DNA from 2 places in the Geobacter sp. SVR genome. Region 1 is predicted to be linked to the other one. Evidence: riboswitches for the same ligand, from Rfam matches in the RefSeq annotation. Region 1 holds a riboswitch; the other holds the start of a gene.
What was found. A riboswitch is a leader RNA that binds a small molecule or an ion and turns the genes downstream of it on or off. The one in region 1 is predicted to bind thiamine pyrophosphate.

Region 1 (10,172 bases):
AATGGTGGCTATGGCGCTGCACCGCAGGTAACAAAGAGCATTACGGTCGCTGCAGCGGCCAACAAAATACACCTGATCCACAACACCACCACGACCGATTACACCACCGTTCAGGGGGCCGTGGATGCGGCTGCGGACAATGACGTCATCATGCTTGATGCAGGCACCTTCATCGAGCAGGTGACCATCACCAAGCCGCTCACCCTGCAGGGGGCCGGCGTCGATCAGACCATCATCCGCTCCCCTGCCCGGGACAGCCTGATACAGAGCGGCGGAAACTGGAAAAACCTCAAGGATCAGGACGTCATCGCCGTGGTGGGCATCAAGACCGCTTCGCCCGGAACCGTCATCCTCAGGAACCTGACCGTGGACGGCAATGATCAGGGCTATCTTGCCGACCTGCGGTATCCGGACAAGGGCACCTATACCTTCCAGGGAATCGGGGCATACCACACTACCGTCACCATCGACACGGTGAAGGTGACCGGTGTGCGCGAACTGAACACGGACTACGGCAATGACCCGGCCCACATCGTGCCCGCCGATTACCTCCCGGCAGACCAGCCTGCGGGCATGAACCACAACGAGGGCATCTTTGCCGAGAGCGCCGCTGGAGCCGGTGCACATACCCTGACAGTGAAAAACTCCACCGTCACCAAGTTCCAGAAGACCGCTATCCTGGCCTGGGGGCCGACCCTGACGGTGGACATCGACAACAACACCATCCAGGGTTACGGCAAGAGCCTCTGGAGCACCGGCAACGCCATCCAGGTCGGATCTTCCGACAGAAGCGCCATGGGAGGCGCCAACGGAGACCGCCGCGGTACGGCGGGAACGGTCACCAACAACCGGATTCTGGACATCGGTATCGTCATACCGGAACCGGGACAGGACGGCTCCTACCTGAATCTGGGACTGGCCGGCCCCTCCGGCGTCCTGCTGTGGGAGGTCGCCGACAGCTTCCGGATCACCGGCAACACCATCACCGGCCCCGGCATTTTCTCCTGGCACAGCAACATTTCTTCCAACGACGGCGGGTTCGGCAACATGGGGATCAATGTCTATAAAGGCCCCAATGTCACCATATCCGGCAACACGATTTCCGGGTTCGACGTCGGCATTATCGAAGAGAGCGCTGCCGTTGCCTCCAGTCTGGCCATTTCGGGCAACACCATGTCGAACAACACCGACGACATCTGGACCTCAGCGGGCAATGACCACGTTTCGCTGGGCAGCGGCAGCGAAACCATCGCATTCAACCAGAGCGGCAACGGCATCGATACCATCACCAACTTCGGCACCGGCGACAAAATTCATGTCATCGGCTTTACCACCGTCGGCGGAGTGGACTCGGTCAATGGCCTGATCAACGGTCAACCGGTGGTGGATTTCACCGGCGGTTCCGTGACAGCCGGGGACGGCAGCACTGTGGCAGCCAGATCGGTGCATGTCTCGGCGAGTGGGAACACCACCACGCTGTATGTGAATACCGACGGTGTTTCCGGCTCGCAATTGCAGATCACCCTTGACGGGACCTACACGCCCGCCAACTTCGTCCTGAACGGCGGGTACATCCAATTTACCAGGATTAACCAGACCATCACCTTCGGCAACCCCGGCAACCAGATCTACGGATCAGGGGGAACACTGGCCGCAACCACTTCGTCCAATCTGGCTGTCACCTTCACATCCGCCACCCCCGGCGTCTGCACGGTGAGCAGCGACGGGACAATTACCTTCGTCGGTACCGGCACCTGCACCATCGTGGCCGACCAGACCGGTAATACTTTCTACAATCCCGCGTCTCACATGACACAGTCCTTCATCGTGGGCAAAGCCACTGCTTCCGTAACCCTCGGCGGTCTCAGCCAGACCTACGACGGCACGGCAAAATCGGCCACCGCCACCACCACTCCCGCCGGCAGGACCGTCACCTTCACGTACGACGGCAGTTCCACTCCTCCGGTCAATGCCGGCAGCTACAACGTCGCGGCCGCGATCAACGACCCCAATTACAGCGGCAGTGCCAGCGGCACGTTGGTGATCGCCAAGGCGGGTCAAACCATCACGTTCGGCGCCGCTCCGTCGATCGTGGTGGGGAGCACCGGTACGATGAGCGCCACAGGCGGCGCATCCACCAGTGCCGTCAGCTTCAGCTCCACCACCCCGTTAGTCTGCACCATCAACGGCACTACCGTCACCGGTATCGCAGCCGGCACCTGCATCGTCGCAGCGGACCAGGCAGGCAATGCCAACTATAACGCCGCACCCCGGGTGACGCAGACCATTACCGTCGGCAAGGGCAGCCAGACCATCACCTTCGGGGCGGCACCCAGCGTAGTGGTGAACGGCATCGGCACGCTCAGCGCTGTGGTCTCGTCCGGGCTCACGGTTTCCTATACTTCCGTGACTCCCACGGTCTGCACCGTTAGCGGCGCCACTGTAACCGGCGTTGCGGCCGGTACCTGCACCATCGCCGCTGACCAGGCGGGGGACAATAATTATAATGCCGCGCCCCGGGTGACGCAGAACATCACCGTTGGCAAGGGAAGCCAGACCATCGGTGCCATTGGCTTCACCTCCTCTACCCTCACCGTGGGGGCCACTGTCACGGCCAGCGCCACCGCCTCTTCCGGCCTGGGGGTCACTTTCAGTTCCCTGACGCCTGGTGTGTGCAGCGTAAGCGGAAGCACGGTTACCGGCATCACGGCCGGCATCTGCACCATCGCCGCCAGCCAGGCCGGTGATGCCAATTACAACGCCCCCACCCAGGTGACGCAGAACATCACCGTCGGCAAGGGAAGCCAGACCATCGGTGCCATCGGCTTCACACCCTCTACCCTCACCGTGGGGAGCACTGTCACGGCCAGCGCCACCGTCTCCTCCGGTCTGACCGTCGCCTTTGCCTCCACCACCCCCGCGGTCTGCACCGTCAGCGGCACCACGGTCACCGGGGTGAGCCCGGGCACCTGTACCATCACTGCCACCCAAACCGGCAACAGCGACTACACCTCCGCCACCATCAGCCAGACCCTGACCGTGGCCTACGGCACCAATCCGCCGCTGCTGACCGTATCCGCCCTCTCCGATGGGGCGACCACCACCGACACCACCCAGAACATCAGCGGTGTGGCCACGGACCCGGCCGGCATCAGGTCCCTCACCATCAACGGCACGACCGTCCAGGTCAATGCGGACGGCAGCTTCAGCTTCCCGGTGCAACTGCTGGCCGGCGCCAACACCGTCACCGTAGTGGTCACCAACAAGGCCGGCATAACCACCACCGACACCCGCACCATCACCCTGGACAGCACCGCACCACGCCTGTCGGTCACCTACCCGCCCGACAACGCCGTGGCTGTCCAGCAGAGCGTTACCGTAACCGGTACCATTGAATCCCTGTTCAGCGGGGGGTCGTCCAAGACCGCAGCCAAAACTGCTGCCGCTACGGTCGACCCCACCCTGGTGGTCACCTGGTCGGCCAACGGTTCGGCCCCCCAGACCGCCAGCCTGACCGACACCACCTACTCCTTCACCACCAGCCTGGGCACCGGCATGAACACCATCAAGGTCTTCGCAGCCAATGCCGCCGGCCAGAAGGTGGAGGCCAAGCGCACCGTCAGCTACCAGCCGGCCTTCTACCTGGCAGTCACCGACCCGGCCGCTGACATCCGCACGGCACTGGGCTCCTACACCCTGACCGGGAACGTAACCGACAACACCACCCCGGTCAGCGTCACCATCACCATGGACGGCCAGACCTACACCCCCGCGGTGACCAACGGTGTCTTCAGCCAGACCTTGAACTTCAGCGAAGCCCAGGTCTACCAGGTGGCGGTCACCGGCACGGACCAGAACAGCAACAGCCTGACCGTACAGCGCAACATCATCTACACCGTGCCCAAGGCAGCCTCCGGATCTGCCGACAGCACCCCCTTCACCATCGTGGATGCCCTGCAGGCCCTTCAGATGTCCGTTGGCATCATCACTCCCGATGCCGGGCAGATTACTCGCATGGATGTGGCCCCCATGGTGAACGGCGTCTCCGTGGGAGACGGCAAAGTGGACATCGAGGATGCCGTGGTGATCCTGCGCATGGTCGTGGGATTGATACGGTGAGACGAAGACGGCTTGAAGGATGAGGAATGATTTTTCGTAACCCCACCTGTCCCCTTAACCTAAGGGGAGAAACGCTCCGGAACGGTGGCAGTGGAGCTTTCGACTAAACAGCCGGCAGCACGTTCCCCCCTCTTAGAATAAGAGGGGGACAGGGGGAGTTATTACCCTGACTTTCACAAGGAGGAACATATGATGAGGTACCTGAAGACGACAATTCTGGCAGCGGTAGTGACGGCAGCCCTTTCCGGTTGCGGCGATGGCGGCGACGGTGGCGGCGGCTCCGTGCCGGACACCTATCGATTTCCGCCCGGCAAGGCGACCGTGACCTTTAGTGCCATAAGCTCGGCCCACCTGCCAGCTCCGATCAGCGGAATCGTCCTGTCCGTCATCTTGCCGCAAGGAATGAGCGTAACCACGGACCAAGGTTCATCTGGCACAATTGCGACACAATCGATAACACCCGGCTCGGCACTGCTGCCGGGAACCAGCATAGCTTACGGCACCTATTCGGCATCAAATGGCAAAACGCGGTTAACCACGAATACCCCCAGCGACACCTTTCGTTCGGGCGAATTCCTGCGCCTGACCTGCGTGGTTGCCTCCAACACGAACATCACTCTGGGAAGTCTCAAGGCCCAGAACTCACCGGTGACCGTGCTGAAGGCCGTGGGATATGATTCAACCACCAACAGCACCGTGGACCTGACCGGCAAACTCACCGCAACCCTGGGGGCGATCAGGTAAACCGAACGAAAGTGGATACTGGGTTAACCCTATGGCAGTATCAATACAACAGGCAGGCGGGCGCCGACGCAGGGCAGTCCGCCTGCCTGTTGTCATGACCATTGACAGGAAGGAACAAGTTCCAGTACCGTGCAGCCCATACGATTCCGGGTAAGTCTACGAACCGCCCGTGCAGCGATGCCGGAACGGGTAAGAGAACGGTCATGCACTGGATACCCCGCAGCACGCCATTCCTTTTTATCATCTGCATCCTTACCGCTATCTGTCGGCCCTGCCTGGCCGCGACCCCTCTCGTCATAGGCGCCGCCGACAGCTATCCCCTCGTCGGCGCCACGGTGGAGGTACTGGAAGATCCTGGCCGGCGCCTCACCATCGAGGATGTCGTTTCTCCCCGGTATCATTACAAGAAGGAGCAGAAGGGCGGACGCCGCAGAGGTGTCCGCCTTTTCGCGGTCATAGACATTGACAGAGGGGAGGAATTCCAGTACCGTAGACACGATACAAGGCCCTGGGGGAGTTCTGACGAACTGAGATGATTCCGCGGAATCAGACCCTTTGAACCTGAACCGGGTAATGCCGGCGGAGGAAAGCGGCTCATGTGGTATTGCCCCTTGCGGCCGCCTGAGATCCGTCTTCATCAGTGCGGCTGTTTATTTTTTCGGGACCATGTCAATGAGTGATCGCAACAGATCGTTTCGTCTTGTCGTCAACAAGGGAGCCCAGCCCCTCTCTATAGCAGGCCTCTACCTGGTGACCGACCAGGGTGAAAACCTGGTGGAGCGCGTCAGGTCCGCACTGAGAGGAGGCGTGTCGGTGCTGCAGTATCGGGCCAAGCACAAGCCGCCCGAACTGTGCCGCTCCGAGGGGAGCGAACTGAAGCAGCTGTGCCGCAGTTTCGGCGTGTCCTTCATCGTCAATGACGATGTGTCTCTGGCCAGGGACCTGGACGCCGACGGCGTACACCTGGGCCAGGACGACGAAAGTGTCGGCAGAGCCCGGGAACAGCTGGGGCCGGGGAAGTTCATCGGCAAGTCGACCCATAACCTGGATGAGGCGCTGCAAGCTGAACAGGAGGGTGCAGATTACATCGGCTTCGGCGCCATGTATCCCACCGGCAGCAAGAACGTCACCCATATCCCCGGCACCGCCGGCCTTTCGGCCATTCGCGACCGGGTACGGCTTCCGGTGGTGGCCATCGGCGGAATCACGACCAGCAATGCCTGCCGGGTCATCGATGCCGGTGCCGACGCGCTGGCCGTTATCTCTTCGGTGCTCTCCAGTCCCCGTCCCGATCTGTCGGCCTGCGAACTCAGGCTGCTGTTCAATCGGCAGCGTCCCTTTCCCCGCGGCACCGTCCTGACTGTGGCAGGCAGCGATTCCGGCGGTGGTGCCGGCATCCAGGCTGACATCAAGACAATTACGCTGCTGGGGAGCTATGCCGCCAGCGTGCTGACCGCCCTGACCGCCCAGAACACCCGCGGAGTCTCGTCAATCCACGGCCTGCCACCGTCGTTCGTGATGGACCAGTTGGATGCGGTACTGGAAGACATTCCGGTCGATGTGATCAAAACCGGCATGCTGCATACTCCGGCCATCATTGCCGCACTGGCGGAACGCCTGACGGAACGCCAGACCATGACCGCCCTGGTGATCGACCCGGTCATGGTTGCCAAGGGGGGAGCGGCGCTGATGGAGTGCGATGCCACCCAGATTTTCCTCAAGCAGCTCCTGCCGCTGGCCTACCTGCTGACACCGAACATCCCCGAAGCGGAGCGGCTGCTGGGGACGCGGATCAGCTCGGAAGCTCACATGGAACAGGCTGCCCGAGACCTGCACCGGCTGGGGGCAGCCAACGTCCTCATCAAAGGGGGGCATCTTGCCGGGCAGCATTCCACCGACATCCTCTTTGACGGAACGGAATGCCGGAGCTTTACGGCTGAGCGGATATTTACCAACAACACCCACGGGACCGGCTGTTCCTACGCCTCGGCCATTGCCGCTTTTCTGGCCCAGGGGGAACCGCTGGGCTGTGCCGTGAAAAAAGCCAAGGATTTCATCACCGCCGCCATCCGCATGGCCCGCCCTTTGGGCAAAGGGCACAGTCCGATCAATCACTTTGCCGCTGTTCGGCAACGTTGACTCAACCTTAATCTCAACCTTATCTGGAGTTCGCGCATGACCCAACTGGAATATGCCCGCAGGGGCGTTGTCACCGAAAAAATGCAAATCGCCGCCAACGCGGAGCAGGTATCTCCCGAACTGATCCGCGAAGGGATTGCGGCCGGCACGATCGTCATCTGTCATAACGTCAAGCATGCCAACGGCACTCCGCTGCCGGTCGGCACCGGGCTGCGCACCAAGATCAATGCCAACATCGGTTCGTCCTCCGACGACACGGACATGCAGAAGGAGCTCGAAAAGGCACGCGTGGCGGTGAAATATGGCGCTGACGCCATCATGGATCTTTCCACCGGCGGTCCGGTGGATGAGATCCGCCGGGCGGTGATTGCAGAAACCTCCGCCTGCATCGGCAGCGTTCCGCTCTACCAGGCCGCCCTGGACGCGGTGCGGGTCAAGAAGAAGGCCATTGTCGACATGACCGTGGACGACATCTTTGCCGGCATCATCAAGCATGCCGAGGATGGGGTCGACTTCATCACCGTTCATTGCGGGGTGACGCGCAGCACCGTCGAACGCATGAAAAACGAGGGGCGGCTGATGGATGTGGTCTCCCGCGGCGGCGCCTTCACCATCGAGTGGATGGCCTACAACAACAAGGAAAACCCGCTCTACGAACACTTTGACAAGCTGCTGGAGATAACCAAGGAATACGATATGACCCTGTCGCTAGGGGATGGCTTCCGCCCCGGCTGCCTGGCCGATGCCACCGACCGCGCCCAGATCCACGAGCTGATCCTGCTGGGGGAGCTGACTCAGCGCGCCCAGAGTGCCGGCGTTCAGGTAATGATCGAAGGCCCCGGCCACGTGCCGCTCAATCAGATCCAGGCCAACATCCTGCTGCAGAAACGCCTCTGCCACGGCGCCCCTTTCTACGTGCTGGGGCCGCTGGTAACCGACATCGCACCCGGCTATGACCACATCACCTGCGCCATCGGCGGTGCCATTGCCGCAGCGGCCGGTGCCGACTTCCTCTGCTACGTGACCCCCAGCGAGCATCTGCGTCTGCCTGACGTCCAGGATGTACGGGACGGGGTAATCGCTTCACGCATCGCAGCCCATGCGGCCGACATCGCCAAGGGAGTCAAGGGGGCCATGGAAAAGGACATTGCCATGGCAAAATGCAGAAAAAAATTGGATTGGGAAGGACAATTCGCCCTGGCCATGGATCCCGAACGCGCCCGCTCGCTGCGTGAAAGCTCAGGGGTTGCGGACCACGGCGCCTGCACCATGTGCGGAGAGTTCTGCGCCTACAAGGTCATGGATGACGCCATGGCCAGGGATAATCAGGGACCGGGGGCTGGGGATCGGGGACTGGTGGGTTAAACCGTACGTTCGGACCTTCCTGCACGAAAAAGAAAAACGGGTAGAAGCCTTGCGGCTCCTACCCGTTTTTTTATCTCTCCGTCCTGCCGCCTGCTATAAGGACCTCCGGCGAGTTCCTTAACAGGTGGGCGACCATATACTGCTTCAGGCAATTCCCGCGCAATGGGGCAGCACACCACAGTAGAGAAGGTCCCCCGTTCTTATGTTTATTCCGCCCGGGTACTGCAGCCGACAAACAGGACAGAGAGAATGTTTGTTGTATTATCACATCCGGCCATGGCCTTTACAAGCGATTTAAGATTAATATCCAGCCATCAATATCCCAGAAAGCCGCTCAGGCTGCGGACATCCTTCATCAGCGCCTCGAAGCCCGGGAAATTCAGCGATTGGGGGCCGTCGGACAGTGCTTTCTCCGGTTCGGGATGGACCTCCACCAACACGCCGTGGGCGCCGGCAATCAGTGCCGCCAGGGTCATGGGGGGCACCAGGCTGCGTTTGCCGGTGGCATGGGACGGATCGACCATGATCGGCAGGTGGGACATCTCCTTGATCAGCGGCACGACCGCCAGGTCGAGCGTGTTGCGGGTAGCGGTTTCATAGGTGCGGATCCCGCGCTCGCACAGTATGACCTGCTCATTCCCCTCGGCCAGGATGTACTCCGCCGCTGCCAGGAATTCCTCGATGGTAGCGCTCATGCCGCGTTTGAGCAGAACCGGCTTGCGGATTCGCCCCAACTCGCGCAGCAGATCGAAATTCTGCATGTTGCGCGCCCCTACCTGCAGCAGGTCGGCATGTTCGGCCACCAGTCCGACATTGTCGGGGCTCATGACTTCGGTCACGATCGGCAGGCCGCTTTCTTTGCCGGCCAGGGCCAGCAGGCGCAAGCCCTCTTCCCGCATACCCTGAAAGGTATGGGGACCGGTGCGGGGCTTGAAAGCCCCCCCACGCAGCATATCGGCGCCCGCCTGCTTGACGAACAGGGCGGTCTTCACAATCTGCTGCTCGCTCTCCACGGCGCACGGACCGGCCACCACCACCGGCCGGCATCCCTGGCCCACCTGCACGCCGGCCACGTTCACGACAGTGTTTTCAGGATGAAAATCGCGGGAAACCAGCTTGTAAGGCTTGGACACGTGGATTACCCTCTGTACGCCGGGCATTTCCAGAATTTTACTGTCATCAACGTACCCCTGATTCCCCAGCACCCCAATGGCTGTACGTTCCCTGCCCGGTATGGGCGCTGCGGTGTAACCCATCTCCCGGACGATCCGGGTGATGGCGTCAATCTCAGTCTGGCCGGCGTTATGATTCATGACGATCAACATGGTGGTTTCCGTTCCGATCCCGGTTCATTCGTGACGTTCGCACAGTTTCTGCAGCTTTTCCATCTGGTGAATTACCACGCGGTTTCCCTGCACCTCGATTATGCCCTCGTCCTTCAACTTGCGCAAGGTGCGGGAGACCGTTTCGCTGGCGGTGCCGAGCCGTGAAGCCAGTTCACCCTTCTTGATTCCCAGGTCGATATAGGTGATGCCGCCGTAGCTGGTGGACTTTTCATCCGCCCGCCGGACCAGGAACGATGCCAGCCGGGAGGTGACATCGGCAAAGGACAGCTCTTCGATCTGCCGGGCGAATTGACGCAGCATCAGCGAGAGAGAGATCACCAGGTTGAGCGAGAAGTTGGGATTCCTGGCCATCAGCTCCATGAATCCCTGCTTGGGGAGGTACAGCACCTCGCCCGCCTCCAGGGCGCGCGCTTCGGCCGGATATTTACCGTCACCGAAGAAGGCCGCCTCGGCAAAAGT
Region 2 (10,172 bases), 610 kb from region 1:
TGCAAATACAATGCAGAAGTTTTTAGCTGTTCCGCGACTTTTAGCTGCACCGTCGAATTGGCTGTGCGGATCTCAGGTACTTCAAGTGAGGATTTTCGTGGGGAATGGGCCCTGTCTCAAAAGGGGGCACAGTGGTATAGAGGAGGATAAGCAGGAGGGCCAGATCCAAAAGAGAGGGTTATGGCTCGCCGCGTTCGCCGTCGCCCGAAAGCATAACCAGATCGACGCGCCGGTTCTTGGTGCGGCCCTCGGCGGTGGCATTGTCCGCCATAGGACGGAATTCGCCGTAGCCGGTAGCTGAAATCTTTTCCGGCTCGGCATCGTAGTTCTTGATGAGATACTTCAGAACATTGGTGGCACGCGCAGTGGAAAGTTCCCAGTTGGAGGGGAACTGGGGGGTGCTGATGGGGGCGTTGTCAGTATGCCCTTCGATCCTGAACGGGTTGTTGTATTGCAGCATGGCTTCGGCAATCGTGTTGAGCAGCTCATAGGCGGACGGTTTGATCTGCGCCTGCCCGGAGTCGAAGAAACCGGCTTCCTTGAGACTGACGATCAGCCCGCGCCGGCTGATCGTCAGGCCGACCTTGGACTGGGCTCCCTGCTTGACCAGATAGGCTTCGATGGAAGACTTGATCTGCCGGAAATCCTTTTCCTCGGCGCGGGTTCTGGTCTGGCCGTGCACGGTGCGAACGCCGGGCACGATCGAGATCTCCGGCTTGATGGCCGGTATGACGGTCATCTGCTTCGAGGGAAGAATGTTCATCTTGGGAGAGGGGGTGCCGGCCTGAACCATGCCGAAGGACTGCTGAATCGATTTGATTACTTCTTCGGTCTTCTTTTTGTCACTCTGCGACATGGCGTAGAGGGTCACGAACACGGCAAACAGCAGCGTGATGAAATCGGCGTAGGATACGAGCCAGCGCTCGTGGTTGACATGTTTTTCAGGCTCTTTTTTTAATGCCATGGCTGGATCAGTGACCGCCCCCCACGTAGGCTTTCAGCTTCTGTTCGATGAAATGCGGATTCTCGCCGTTCTGGATGGCAATCAGCCCTTCCAGGATCATTACCCGGCGCAGCACCTCTTCCTTCATGCGGATTTTCAATTTGGTCCCAAGGGGGAGGCAGATGATGTTGGCCGTCATCAGGCCGTAAATGGTGGCCACAAAGGCTACAGCGATGCCGGCGCCCAGCTTGGAGGTGTCGGAGAGGTTGCTCATGACGTGGATAAGGCCCAGCACGGCGCCGATGATACCGATGGTCGGGGCGAAGCCACCGGCTGCTTCGTAGAACTCGACGCTATGCTTGGCATGGTCCTCATAGGCCGTGATGTCCGCTTCCAGCGTTTCCCGCAGTTTCTGGGGGTCAATGCCGTCAACGACCAGCGAAATGCCCTTCTTGATGAACCCGTCCTTGGCGGACTGCGCTTCCTGTTCCAGCGAGATCAGGCCGTTGCGGCGGGCCTTGGTGGCGTAGCTGATGATATCCCTGACAACCGACTCGTGGTCGACCTTTGGGGGCAGAAAGGCGATCTTGACGTCCTTGAAGGCCTGGATGATGGCGGGCAGGGGGAAGCAGACAAACGTGGCGCCAAAGGTGCCACCCAGTACGATCAGGGCGGCGGTAGGCTGGATGAGTGCTTTGAGGTGCAGACCTTCCAGGAAGGCGCCCCCGAAGACCGCGCCGAATCCCATCAGCAGACCGATTAATGATGCTAAATCCATACGCTAGAAATCCTGAGTGTGGAGTGGTGTCGAAACCTGTTTGCTCTTGTCGAGCGGGATCACGTTTTTGCGGTTCAGCGTAAGGCTGCGGAAGAGTTTCTTGCGGGCTCGGCCGAGGTACTTTCTGTCGGTACCGGTTTGTGCCCGCCGCAGGATTCTGGCGCGGAAGGCGACGATCCTGTCGATGATGACCGAGGCGCTTTCGCAGACGATGAGGTGGTGGCCATTGAACAGGGTGATGACCGTATCGGGCGTCTCCTCGATACTGACAATGTGGTCAGGGTTGAGGAAGGTGTGCTGCTTGTCCATGCGGGTCAAAAATATCATGTCGGTACCGTCTTTATTAAGTCTTTACTTTATAAATAGGAAAAACCATGCGAGGTCAAGAATTATTTGCCGCGGGCAGCCCGGCTTTCACAGCAGCGCATCGATTGCCTCGAAATCTATAAAACGTTCAGCGGTGGAGTTGATCAGCTCGATTTTCTCCCTGTCGTCTGGGCCGATTTTCGAGACATGTTCCCGCAGGCGGTAATACACCTCGGATGATGTCTCATCGATGCGGATGTAAGGGATTTGGCTGTCTTCCAGGATCTGTTGCGTTATGCGGGACATGGGGGCGTGGCCGCTGATGATCAGGCCGGTCAGGCGCCGCTTGAAGTCGGGCATATGGTGCAGGGAGGACGCGGTCACGATCAGTTCGTCGCGCGAACTGGTGACGATCAGCAGCGTGGCCTCATTGAGATGATCGATCACGACCTGTGACGAGGCGGCACCCAGTTGGATGGTATGGCAGATGCGACTGCGCTCGTTGGGGTCCCCTTTCAGCGGCCGCTCCAGCAGGTGGGCAACATGCTGCAGGGTCGGGTGGGCCAGCACCGGGGAAAAATTGAAGGCGCTGGTCACCGTGATGCCGCGCGGTTCGAAGGCCTTGCGCAGATAGATCAGCGAGCGCTCCTTTTTTTCCGGCACCAGCTTGTTTACCATGATCATGCGGACATCAGCCTGAGCTTCCTTGTAGAGGGCCAGGTTGAGCTCGACGGCATCGATGACGCTGCCGATGCCCCCCCCGGTTACCATCAGCACCGGTGCCTGGGTCAGATGGGCAATGTGGGCGTTGTTCATGCCGACAACCGAGCCGACTCCGCCATGACCGGCGCCTTCGATGACCAGAAAATCATACTTCTTTTCCAGCTCCTCGACCGCCTTGAGAATCACCTCGCGAGGGTAGTCGGGGGCAATTTCGCCGTCCAGGAACTGGCGGGTGGAGCCGGAGGTCAGGGTCATCGGAGACATGAGGTGTGCATCTTCCTGCAGGTCGTACACACCGGCAATCATGGCGGCATCCATGTCCATGGTCATTCCGCGGAATTGAATGCATTTGGGGCCGATGGGCTTGATGAATCCAACCCGCTGATATTTTTTGCGTGCCAGGTGCATCAGGGAAAGGCTGATGGTGGTTTTACCGCAGTGCTGGCCGGTGGCGGCGATGAATATCTTTTTGCACATGTTTCGGGGACCCTCGTGTGAGGTGTGTTGTTGGTCAGCCGTCTGGTGACCTGCAGGTTTGGATGCGGGATTGACTCGCGGGGCCTGCGTATCGATATTGTTCGTTTTATGCAAGAAGCGTGTAAAGAGTCGCGCAACAGTACCACAAAAATCGAATTGCCGGTAGTTATTTTAACGGCAACGGCAGGAAACAGAAGGGGCAGGCTGTGCGTTTTGAGCGGATAAATTACGTTGACAGCCCGAGGCCAATCATCTAGTTTATTCGTAATATCGCTGGGGGAGTTTCGACTGAGAGCGGCCTTGGGCCGTGACCCTTAGTACCTGATCCGGGTAATGCCGGCGTAGGGAAGCGCAACGAAATCAGTATCCACAAGCCGCTTCTGCGGTTTTTTCCGTTTTAGGAGAAAAAAACATGCAGGTTTTGGTCAATGGTGAACCCATGGAAGTCGAGGATAGTGTCAATATCGCGGCACTGCTGGCCCACCTGCACATCAAGCCTGAACGGGTTGCAGTCGAAGTGAACCTCGACATCGTTCCCAAAGCCACCTATGGTGCTCGCATAGTGTCGGCAGGGGACAGGATCGAGATTGTGCAGTTCGTCGGGGGCGGGTGTTAAGGCTGAGATTGAGTGAGTCAGTTTTTTGTTCGCTCTATGTGCCTGATCTATCGGAGGAATAAAATATATGTCACTCGAAAACGATAAACTGGTCATAGCAGGGCGTGAATTCGGGTCGCGACTGATGGTCGGCACCGGGAAGTACGCCAGTTTTCAACAGATGGTGCAGGCGCTTGAGATTTCAGGGGCTGAGATCATCACCGTAGCCGTGCGCAGGGTCAATATCTCCGACCGAAACCAGGAATCGTTGCTGGACTACATTGACCCGAATAAGTATACCCTGCTGCCGAACACTGCCGGCTGCTACACGGCAGACGATGCCGTCAGAACCTGCCTGCTGGCCCGCGAAGCCGGTCTGTCGGATTTCGTCAAGCTGGAGGTGCTGGGTGACGAGAAGACGCTCTTCCCGGACAACGAAGAGCTGCTCAAGGCGGCCCGCATACTGGTTAAAGAGGGCTTTACCGTTCTGCCGTATACCAGCGACGACGTCATCATGTGCCGCAAGCTGGAGGATATCGGCTGCGCGGCCGTCATGCCGCTGGGGGCACCGATCGGCAGCGGACTCGGCATCCGCAACCCCTACAATATCCGCATCATCCTGGAGACGGTCAAGGTGCCGGTGATTGTGGACGCCGGCGTCGGCTCGGCTTCGGATGCGGCCATCGCAATGGAACTCGGGTGTGACGGGGTCTTGATGAACACCGCCATTGCCGGCGCCAGCGACCCGATCGCCATGGCGGAAGCCATGAAACTGGCAGTGCTGGCTGGCCGCCTCTCCTACCGGTCGGGAAGAATACCGCGCAAGCTGTATGCCAACGCCTCCAGTCCGCTGGATGGCATGTTCCTTTAGCTCAGGATGACCCGCCAGCCCGGACGGCACGTCCCTGCTTCCAGTGACAGTTGCGATGTCTGCTGCTGATTTCAGCCTCTATTTCATTACGGACCGGGCACAATCTCCCGGGGGCTCACTGTCGGGCGTTGTCAGGGCGGCGCTGGAGGGGGGCGTTCGGGCGGTCCAGCTTCGGGAAAAGGATCTTGGGGGCCGCGACTGCTTCGCGCTGGCAATGGAATTGCGCAGCATTACCTCAGCCTTTGGCGCGCGCCTGTTCATCAACGACCGCCTGGATGTCGCACTGGCGGTCGGTGCCGACGGGGTTCATCTCGGAGCCGCCAGCCTGCCGATAAGGGAGGCGCGCAGACTGGCCGGGCCACGCTTTCTGATCGGCTACTCTGCCCATGCTTGCGACGAAGCTTGCCAAGCCGAGGCTGACGGCGCCGATTTCATCACCTTCGGTCCGGTCTACCATACCCCTTCCAAGGCATCATTCGGACCGCCGTTCGGAGTGGGGGCGCTGAAAATGGTCTGCTCCCGTGTCAATATCCCCGTATTTGCCCTCGGTGGTGTCAAAATTACGTCAATAAGTGAGGTTCTGGCAGCCGGCGCCGGCGGCATTGCTTTGATTTCCGCCATCATGGCCTCGTCAGATCCGCGTCAAGCGGCCGTATCACTGCTTCAAACGATCGAGAAACATGTTCAATCCTCCCGATGAACGCATACATCCCGAGCTCCGAATCCACTCTTACGGGCATTACCTGCGACGCCGCTTCGGTTGCCGGATCAGCAAGGTCAACGTGGACGCAGGATTCACCTGCCCCAACCGCGACGGCAGCAAGGGCACCGGTGGTTGCATCTACTGCAATAACGTCTCGTTTTCTCCCAAGGACACCCTGGCAGCGATCCCGCTTGAAGAACAGGTTGCCCACGGCGTGGCGTATCACCGGCAGCGGCTCGGTTCCGAAAAATTTATCGTCTATTTCCAGAAATACACCAATACGTACGGTTCGGTAGAGATGCTGGCCGAGCTGTACCGCCGCGCCTTGGCCATGCCCTCGGTGATCGGCATCTCGGTCGGGACTCGTCCCGATTCGCTCTCGGACGGTGCGCTGGAGCTTCTGACCGAAATTGCCCGCACGCACTATGTCTGTCTGGAGCTGGGCCTGCAGTCCATGGACGATGCCATCCTGGCCCGCATCAACCGCGGTCATACGCTGGACGATTTTGTGCAGGCAGTGCAACGCGCTGCCAGACGGAATTTTGACATCTGTGCCCATCTGATCCATGGCTTTCCCGGCGAGTCCGCTGCCGAGTTTCTCAGGACCGCCGAGCTGATTGCAGGGCTGCCGATCGATTCGGTCAAACTGCACCAGTTGCATGCCGTGGAGGGGACCGAACTGGCCGAGCTGTATCGCCGGGGCGAATTCAGGCCGCTCGAGTTTCAGGAATATGTAGCCACAGTCGCCGACTTCCTGGAACGGCTTCCAGCGCGGGTCACGGTCCAGCGCCTGTACGGGTCGGCGCCACTGGCTATCGGCGTGGCGCCGCGGTGGGGGCTGAAGAACAACCAGATGTGGTACGCGGTGGTCAACGAACTGGTCCGGCGCGGTTCATGGCAAGGATGCCGTCTGGACTGAAATTTCAACCGCTCTGAAAGTGTGACGTCTTCCGCCTCCACCGGATTTAAGAGCCACTACGGTTGGATCGCATGGAGCGTTTCTGCGGAGGCTCGGCTGTATATAGTTTTACGTATTTGTTTCAAAATGCACCGTACGCAAAATCTCTAGAAGGAGTCAGCATATGTCCGATCTACGAGTCCGTTTCGCACCCAGCCCAACCGGGTACCTCCACGTGGGTGGAGCCCGTACCGCTTTGTTCAACTGGCTGTTGGCCCGCAAGCAGGGGGGAACATTCATTCTGCGCATCGAGGATACCGACGTGGAGCGCTCAACCAAGGAGTCGGTCGATGCGATTCTGCAGGGGATGGAATGGCTCGGGTTGGATTGGGACGAGGGGCCCTTCTATCAGTCGGAGAACTTTCCGCTCTACAAGCAGCATGTGCAGCAGTTACTGGACGAGGGTAAGGCCTACCGCTGCTATTGTTCGCCCGAAGAGCTGGAAGCCCGTCGGGAACAGGCCATGCGCGAGGGGCGCAAGCCAAAGTATGACGGAAGGTGTCGCAACTTAAAGGACGCTCCGGCAGATAAACCGTCCGTGGTACGTTTTCTCGCGCCGCAGGAGGGCAGCACTTCCTTCGACGACCTGATCAAGGGCACAATCTCCTTTCCCAATGAGGAGTTGGACGATCTCATTATCCAGCGCAGCGACGGTACGCCGACTTACAACTTCTGCGTAGTGATCGACGATGCCAGCATGCGCATAACCACTGTCATCAGGGGCGACGACCACGTCAACAATACGCCGCGCCAGATCCAGCTCTACCAGGCGCTCGGATTTCCGGTGCCGCAGTTCGCCCATGTGCCGATGATCCTCGGCAGCGACAAGGCGCGCCTCTCCAAGCGCCACGGCGCCACCAGTGTGATCGCTTACCGTGACATGGGATTCCTGCCCGAAGCACTGAACAACTACCTGGTGCGGCTCGGCTGGAGCCACGGCGACGACGAAATCTTCAGCCGCGACGAGATGGTGGCCAAGTTCGATATCGGCAGTGTCGGCCGTTCTGCCAGCGTATTCAACTCCGATAAGCTGCTCTGGCTGAATGCCCATTACATCAAAAGCGGAGATCCTCAGCGGCTGTCGCGACTGCTGCTCCCCTTTCTGGCAGAGCGAGGCATCGACCCTGCAGCAGGAGGCCCCGACCTGGCGGCTGCCGTCACCACGCTGCAGGAGCGGGCCCGCACTATGCTCGAAATGGCAGATGCGGTCCTGTTTTATTACCGGGCGCCCGAGGCCTATGATCAGGCCGCCCTGGCTAAATTCGAGAAAGCGCACCTGATGGCGGTTTACGGCGTTGTGGCGGAAAAATTGGCAGCAGCCACGGCTACCACGGCGGCGGAATTCGATGCGCTTTTCAAGGAGATCTGCACGGAAAACGGCTGGAAGATGCCCCAGGTGGGCCAGCCGGTCCGGATCGCCCTTTCCGGTGGTACCCAGGCGCCCGGTATCGGTGAAATGATCGTTACTCTTGGAACAGCGGAGGTCGTCCGCCGGATCGAACGGGCGCGGCAGGCTGTTTCGGAGTGAGCTGGAAAGCTCTCCGCTTACCGCAGTTATCCGATGTTTGGCTGAGATGGACAGTCCCCGGTGCGTGACGCGCTTCCGGCCTCGGTTGTGGCACAGCTGGGCATTGGGATACCCGCTTTTACCGCGCATGGATTGGCAAATAGTGCCGCACGGATGCCCCGGTAACGGACGTTTCCCAGGATGCTGCTGGACAGTGTTGCGGCCTGGGCATATGATGGACACATGAACACGAACGCTTCCCCTTTCAAGATCGTCAGCGATTATGTCCCCCGCGGCGACCAGCCCCAGGCCATCGCCGAACTGGTGGCCGGCATCGAGGCGGGGGACCGCCATCAGGTGCTGCTGGGGGTTACCGGCTCGGGCAAGACCTACACGGTGGCCAATGTCATTGCCACCGTCGGCAAGCCAGCGCTGGTGCTGGCCCCCAACAAGACTCTGGCGGCCCAGCTCTACGGCGAGTTCAAGGAGCTCTTCCCCGAGAACGCCGTCGAGTTTTTCGTTTCCTACTACGATTATTACCAGCCTGAAGCATATATCCCCACCAGCGACACCTTCATCGAAAAAGATTCCGCCATCAACGACGAGATCGACAAGATGCGCCACTCGGCTACCCGCAGTCTGCTGACCCGCCGGGATGTGATCATCGTGGCTTCGGTTTCCTGCATTTACGGGATCGGTTCGCCCGAGGCCTATGCCAGCATGCACATCTTCTTCCACCAGGGGGAGGACTACGGCCGGGACACCCTGCTGCGAAAACTGGTCGAGATACAGTACGAGCGCAACGACACCGATTTCCACCGCGGCACCTTCCGGGTCCGGGGGGATGTAATCGAGGTCTTTCCGGCCTATGACGACGAGAAGGCCCTGCGGATCGAGTTCTTTGGCGACGAGATCGAGAGCATCAGCGAGATCGATCCGTTGCGGGGAGTGGTGCTGCACCGGCTTTCCAAATGCGCCATATATCCCGCTTCCCACTACGTTTCGAGCCGCGAGACCCTGGAGCGGGCTGTGGAGCAGATCCGCGTCGACCTGGGGGAGCGGATCCGCCACTTCCGCACCGAGAACATGCTGCTGGAGGCCCAGCGCATCGAACAGCGCACCTTCTTCGATATCGAGATGATGGAGGAGATGGGCTTCTGCCAGGGGATCGAAAACTACTCGCGTTATTTCGATGGCCGCCAGCCTGGTGAGCCCCCCTATACCCTGATCGACTATTTCCCTAAGGACTTCGTGCTGTTCGTGGACGAGTCGCATATCAGTATCCCGCAGGTGGGTGGCATGTTCCGCGGCGACCGCAGCCGCAAGGATACCCTGGTGACATACGGTTTCCGACTGCCGGCCGCGCTGGACAACCGGCCGCTCAACTTTGGTGAGTTCGAGACGCGCGTAAACCAGGCAGTCTATGTTTCGGCCACGCCGGCCGATTACGAGCTGGAGAAGAGCGGCGGTGTTTTCGTGGAACAGGTTATTCGCCCCACCGGCCTGGTGGATCCGCAGATCGAAGTGCGGCCGGTAACGGCCGGGACGGGGGGCGTCGGGCAGGTCGACGACCTGCTGCACGAGGTGCGCGAAACCGTGGCCCGCGGCGAGCGGGTGCTGGTAACGACCCTGACCAAGCGTATGGCCGAGGAATTGACCAACTACTACCGCGAGCTGGGGGTGCGGGTCAGGTACCTGCATTCGGATATCGACACCATCGAGCGGATGCAGATCCTGCGCGATCTGCGGTTGGGGGAATTCGACGTGCTGGTGGGCATCAACCTGCTGCGCGAGGGGCTGGATCTGCCGGAGGTCTCGCTGGTGGCGATTCTGGATGCCGATAAGGAGGGCTTCCTGCGTTCCAGCCGCTCCCTGATCCAGACCTGCGGCCGGGCCGCACGCAACGTCCACGGGCGTGTGTTGATGTACGCCGACGGCATTACCCGCTCCATGCAGGAGTGTATCGACGAAACCGAGCGTCGCCGCAGCAAGCAGCTGGCCTATAACCGCGAATACGGCATCACCCCCGAGACGGTCAGGAAGAGCATGCGCACCATCCTCGGCACGATCGAGGAGCGCGATTACTTCACGCCGGGCGGCAATGTCGCTGAACCATCCGCCGGATACGACGTGGCCCCCAAGGATATTCCCAAGCTGGTCAAGAAACTGCGTAAAGAAATGCTGGCAGCCGCCAAGGAGCTGGATTTCGAACGGGCGGCGGAACTGCGGGACAAGGTCAAGCAGTTGGAGGAACAGGAACTGGCGCTGAGATAGATTTTCGGCCCTATTCCCGACCAAGCCATTTTTGAAG

Region 2: linked by a shared signal. The riboswitch ahead of thiS (sulfur carrier protein ThiS) and the one ahead of thiD (bifunctional hydroxymethylpyrimidine kinase/phosphomethylpyrimidine kinase) in region 1 are both predicted to bind thiamine pyrophosphate.

The regions. Positions count from the first base shown of each region.
Region 1 covers NZ_AP024469.1:3,653,400-3,663,571, forward strand. Annotated here, with positions in the region: gene GSVR_RS22260 (DUF4347 domain-containing protein) at 1-4,119, shown strand, start outside; gene GSVR_RS16940 (hypothetical protein) at 4,309-4,863, shown strand; gene GSVR_RS16945 (hypothetical protein) at 5,067-5,399, shown strand; TPP riboswitch at 5,364-5,469, shown strand; gene thiD (bifunctional hydroxymethylpyrimidine kinase/phosphomethylpyrimidine kinase) at 5,536-7,002, shown strand; gene thiC (phosphomethylpyrimidine synthase ThiC) at 7,039-8,367, shown strand; RNA gene ssrS (6S RNA) at 8,439-8,617, opposite strand; gene aroF (3-deoxy-7-phosphoheptulonate synthase) at 8,682-9,692, opposite strand; gene GSVR_RS16970 (Crp/Fnr family transcriptional regulator) at 9,717-10,172, opposite strand, start outside.
Region 2 covers NZ_AP024469.1:4,258,946-4,269,117, reverse strand. Annotated here, with positions in the region: gene GSVR_RS19975 (OmpA family protein) at 179-964, opposite strand; gene GSVR_RS19970 (flagellar motor protein) at 972-1,721, opposite strand; gene GSVR_RS19965 (flagellar FlbD family protein) at 1,725-2,048, opposite strand; gene GSVR_RS19960 (AAA family ATPase) at 2,136-3,227, opposite strand; TPP riboswitch at 3,493-3,592, shown strand; gene thiS (sulfur carrier protein ThiS) at 3,640-3,843, shown strand; gene GSVR_RS19950 (thiazole synthase) at 3,911-4,693, shown strand; gene thiE (thiamine phosphate synthase) at 4,749-5,393, shown strand; gene GSVR_RS19940 (TIGR01212 family radical SAM protein) at 5,374-6,315, shown strand; gene gltX (glutamate--tRNA ligase) at 6,479-7,882, shown strand; gene uvrB (excinuclease ABC subunit UvrB) at 8,105-10,135, shown strand.